DNA from 2 places in the Desulfofundulus salinus genome. Region 1 is predicted to be linked to the other one. Evidence: a T-box and tRNA genes for the amino acid it is inferred to sense, from the RefSeq annotation. Region 1 holds a T-box; the other holds one or more tRNA genes.

What was found. The T-box of region 1 lies ahead of ileS (isoleucine--tRNA ligase). A T-box ahead of a tRNA ligase gene usually reads a tRNA of that ligase, here a tRNA-Ile.
Region 2: it encodes a tRNA-Ile, which carries the amino acid that the T-box ahead of ileS (isoleucine--tRNA ligase) is inferred to sense. The anticodon was not compared.

The regions. Positions count from the first base shown of each region.
Region 1 covers NZ_RBWE01000001.1:2,112,575-2,115,030, reverse strand. The annotation lists gene D7024_RS10840 (M20 family metallopeptidase) at 1-861, shown strand, start outside; T-box leader at 1,037-1,278, shown strand; gene ileS (isoleucine--tRNA ligase) at 1,345-2,456, shown strand, end outside.
Region 2 covers NZ_RBWE01000001.1:871,176-873,631, reverse strand. The annotation lists gene D7024_RS04460 (CaiB/BaiF CoA transferase family protein) at 1-245, opposite strand, end outside; tRNA gene D7024_RS04455 (tRNA-Val) at 521-596, opposite strand; tRNA gene D7024_RS04450 (tRNA-Glu) at 600-675, opposite strand; tRNA gene D7024_RS04445 (tRNA-Ile) at 811-886, opposite strand; gene rpoD (RNA polymerase sigma factor RpoD) at 999-2,099, opposite strand; gene dnaG (DNA primase) at 2,120-2,456, opposite strand, start outside.

The DNA.
Region 1 (2,456 bases):
GGTCAAATTATTGGGGATAGGGTTTACGGGCGGGGAGCCGCTGATATGAAGGGCGGCTTAGTGGCTATGATCATGGCTGCCGGTATACTCAAAGCAGCAGGGGTTGAACTGGCTGGAGATCTCATTGTGGCCGGCACCGCTGGCGAAGAGGTGGATAGCGTGGGCGCCAAGCGTCTCCTGCAGGGCGGTGTTTTGAATAAAGTAGGGGCAGTAATAATTGGTGAACCTAGCAATAACAATATTTATGTTGCGGAGAAAGGGGCCTTGTGGTTAAAGATAACTACCTACGGTAAGACCGCCCATGGCTCTATGCCTGAGGAAGGGAAAAACGCCATCCTGATGATGAACACTTTGATTAACGAACTACAACGATATAATTTCAGATTCATGGAGCATCCTTTATTGGGTAAACCATCGTTAAATATAGGGACAATCTCCGGCGGTATAAAAACCAATGTTGTTCCCGATAAGTGTGTGCTGACGGTGGATATACGTACTGTACCGGGAATGGCTCATCAGGAAATACTGAGGGACATACAGGACATATTGGAAGAACAAGGTCTTGAAGCTGAAGTAGAAATTATAAATGATAGGCCTTCCGTTGATACCCCTATGAACCATGAACTTGTAAAGATGGGAGAAAAAGTTGCCAGCCAGACCTTGGGGAGGGAAGTTGCAATAGAGGGGGTTAGCTACTATACTGATGCGGCAGTCTTAATTCCTCCCACAAAACTACCCTTCTTCATATTCGGGCCGGGAGAGGCCAGGCTGGCACATCAGCCAAATGAGTATATAGAAATTTCAAAGCTCCTTGAGGCAATAGGTTTTTATTGTAATTTTGCTATTGAATACTTAAGATAAAAAATTCAGAATCCAAGGATGAGCATTGAAGTGCGAGGCCCATATAAACAGTGGGAGCAAAGTTAGGCCATTGACCAAAGCTTGGAGATCCTACTGGGGAATGGCCCAGGCATGTTGACCTGATCCCTATTTTTTGTGTATAATACTTGTTGTTTATGTTGCAAAAGCTTATGTTGCAAAGCCTGTGAGCGGGACGAGTAGCCAGGTCCCTCCTGTTGCAGAGAGCCCGGGGAAGCTGGAAACCGGGTACAGGAAACCATGGCGAAAATCACCCGGGAGGCGCCGGCTGAACGGCGGGATTACCCCCGTTTAGTAGGCCCGGACGGCTGGCCGCCGTTACCGGCAAAACGAGGGGACAGGTTAGTGAACGTTAACCTGTCTATAAGGGTGGTACCGCGGGAAAATCCCGTCCCTTGGGGCGGGATTTTTTCTATTTTAGCCGGACACACTTGAGCTATTATACGTAAACTGGGGTGGTTACTGATGGATTACAGCCAGACCTTAAACCTGCCCAAAACCGATTTTCCCATGCGGGCCAATCTGCCCCAACGGGAACCGGAGATTTTAAAATTCTGGGATGAAATTAATATTTACCGCCTCGTACAGCAAAAAAATGCCGGCCGGCCCAAGTTTATTCTGCATGACGGGCCGCCCTACGCCAACGGGCACATCCACCTGGGGACTGCCCTGAACAAGGTGCTCAAGGATATTGTAATCAAGTATCACTCCATGGCCGGCTACGATGCCCCCTATGTGCCTGGCTGGGATACCCACGGGTTGCCCATTGAACAGCAGGCCATTAAAAACCTGGGGTTAAACCGGCATGCCGTTCACCCGGTGGAGTTCCGGCACAAGTGCAGGGAATACGCCTTGAAATTTGTGGACGTCCAGCGGCAGGAGTTTAAGCGCCTGGGCGTGCGTGGAGACTGGGAGCATCCCTATCTCACCCTGATGCCCCACTATGAGGCGGCGCAAATTGGCGTCTTCGGGGAAATGGCCCGCCGGGGTTACATTTACAAGGGCTTAAAACCCGTTTACTGGTGTGCCACCTGTGAAACGGCCCTGGCTGAGGCGGAAGTGGAATATCAGGATAAAAAGTCCCCGTCCATCTATGTTCGTTTTCCCGTAAAGGATGGAAAGGGGCGTTTGCCGGCGGGCAGCCAGGTGGTCATCTGGACTACCACTCCCTGGACGTTAATTGCCAACGTGGCCGTTTGCCTGCATCCCGATTTTACCTATGTTCTGGTGGCCTCCGGGGAAGAGGAATATGTGGTGGCTAAAGAACTGCTGCCTTCTTTTGCCCGGGCTGTGGGACTCAATGATTGGACCATTAAAGAAGAGTTTGCCGGCAGTGACCTGGAGGGCGTGGTTCTGGGGCATCCCTTTATTGAACGGGATTCCCTGGTCATTTTAGGGGATCACGTTACCCTGGATGCCGGTACCGGCTGCGTGCACACTGCTCCGGGCCACGGCCACGAAGACTACCTGGTGGGGCAGCGCTACGGTTTGCCCATCCTGTCTCCTATTGACGGCCGGGGGCGTTTTACCGGGGAAGCGGGGCAGTTTGCCGGACAGTTTTATACGGACGCCAACGA
Region 2 (2,456 bases), 1.2 Mb from region 1:
GATTTCATGTTGACGGTAATGCTTTTTTTGTTCCTGTTGACGCTTAAGAAATAGGCGCTTTCTTCGTTAATAAAGGGAGGGCCCCAGCTCCGGGTCTCATCGCCGACCCCGGGCATTTCCACCTTGATCACTTCCGCCCCCAGATCACCCAGAATCATGGTGCAGAAAGGCCCCGTCAGGACGCGGGAAATATCCAGTACCTTGATCCCTTCCAGGGGCAACTTTTCCTTCTTTTCCGCCGCCATACTGTCTCCCCTCCTTGTTCCAAATAATAAAATGGGTTCCAATAGATGAGTTATCATTTAGACAAATATTTGTTTTTTCCTGCTGTTATGACAAAAAATTTTTACTTAATATTCTTGAGAGATTTAAAGCGCTAGAAAGAAAAAAAAGAGCCCCCTTATTCAAGGGGACCCTGGTTTTACCGGTGTGCGAAAGTGTGCAATTTGCCTTTTCGCAATCCATCCAGCTATCTTCTATAGAAGAGAAAGCCTCCCATTCAGGGAGGCCTTGATTTCACTGGTGGGCGATGACGGATTTGAACCGCCGACCCCATGCTTGTAAGGCATGTGCTCTCCCAGCTGAGCTAATCGCCCGTATGGTGACCCCAGCGGGATTCGAACCCGCGTTACCGCCGTGAAAGGGCGGTGTCTTAGACCACTTGACCATGGGGCCGTAATCTGTCGTCAGTCGTCGGAAGTCAGAAGTCAGAAATTAATTGCCGACCATACCTACCACGGCAATAAAAAATGGCATAAAAATCAACGATAATTTCTCTGACCTCCAACTTCCGACCTCCGACTTCCATTTTGGTGGGCCCACCAGGACTCGAACCTGGAACCAGCCGGTTATGAGCCGGATGCTCTACCAATTGAGCTATAGGCCCACAAATTAAGATATGAGATGTGAGACTGGAGAACGGTGCATAAATGATTATACATAAAAACACAGCCCCGGTCAATGGCTTTGTGGAGAAAAATTATACCGGGGCTGGTGTTTTAATCTAAGTAATCTTTAAGCTTCTTGCTCCGGCTGGGATGCCGCAGCTTGCGCAGGGTTTTCGCCTCAATTTGCCGGATCCGTTCCCGGGTCACCCCAAACTTCTGCCCCACTTCCTCTAAAGTGCGGGCGCGGCCGTCGTCCAGCCCAAAGCGCAGGCGCAGCACTTTTTGTTCCCGGTCGGTGAGGGTTTTAAGAACCTCCTCCAGTTGCTCCCGCAGGAGAGTATAAGAGGCCTCTTCCGCCGGCGCCCGGGCATCCTGGTCCTCGATGAAATCCCCCAGGTGAGAATCTTCTTCCTCCCCGATGGGCGTTTCCAGGGAAACGGGCTCCTGGGCTATTTTCATGATCTCCCGCACCTTTTCCTCGGAAATGCCCATCTCCCTGGCAATTTCCTCCGGGGTTGGTTCCCGGCCCAGTTCCTGCAAAAGCTGGCGGGAAACCCGGATCAGCTTGTTGATGGTTTCCACCATGTGCACCGGGATCCGGATGGTCCTGGCCTGATCGGCAATAGCCCGGGTGATGGCCTGACGGATCCACCACGTGGCATAGGTGCTGAACTTATATCCCTTGCGATAGTCAAATTTTTCTACCGCCTTGATCAGTCCCAGGTTGCCTTCCTGGATCAGATCCAAAAAGAGCATGCCCCGGCCTACGTAACGCTTGGCTATGCTGACCACCAAACGCAGGTTGGCTTCCGCCAAACGCCGTTTTGCTTCCTCATCTCCCTGTTCCATGCGCTTGGCCAATTCTATTTCTTCTTCCGGAGTCAACAGAGGAATGCGCCCGATCTCCTTCAAATACATCCTTACGGGATCGTCTATGGCAACCCCTTCGGGAATGGAAAGGTCCACATCTTCTTCTGCCGGCGGCTCCATAACGGCGTCGTCTATAGGTTCCAGGTCCGGAATTTCCGGCACCACTTCGATACCCATGCCGGCTAATTTTTCATAAATGTCGTCAATTTGTTCCGGTGTTAAATCTACCCCCTGCAGGGTATCCATGATCTCACTGTAAGTGAGGACGCCCCGTTTTTTACCCTTTTCGATTAATTCTCTGACACATTCAAGTTTGCTCAATTCGTCCCCCAATTTGCTCATTCCCCCTTTCCAACAAGGGCTTACCGGGTCTGTAGTAGACTTTGCAGATCACTTAAAATCCGGGCTATACGCCCCTGATCGCCAACCCTTTCGGCCTCAGCCAGTTCCTGTACCAGTCTTTCTCTTTCTTCCTGTATATTATTTCTTTGAATGGTACAGACAAGATCGGGAATTATTTTAACCGGGTCATCCCCGGGTATTTTTTCCATGAGCAAGCGGCTTAATAAGTGTTGTCCTTCTTCGTCCAATTCATGCATCCACGCGGCCGGGTCAACCCGCACGGCTTCCCCCTCACGGCAGACAAACTGGTAAATCTGGCGTAAACCAGGATCCCGGGGGGAGAACTCGCCCAGTTGC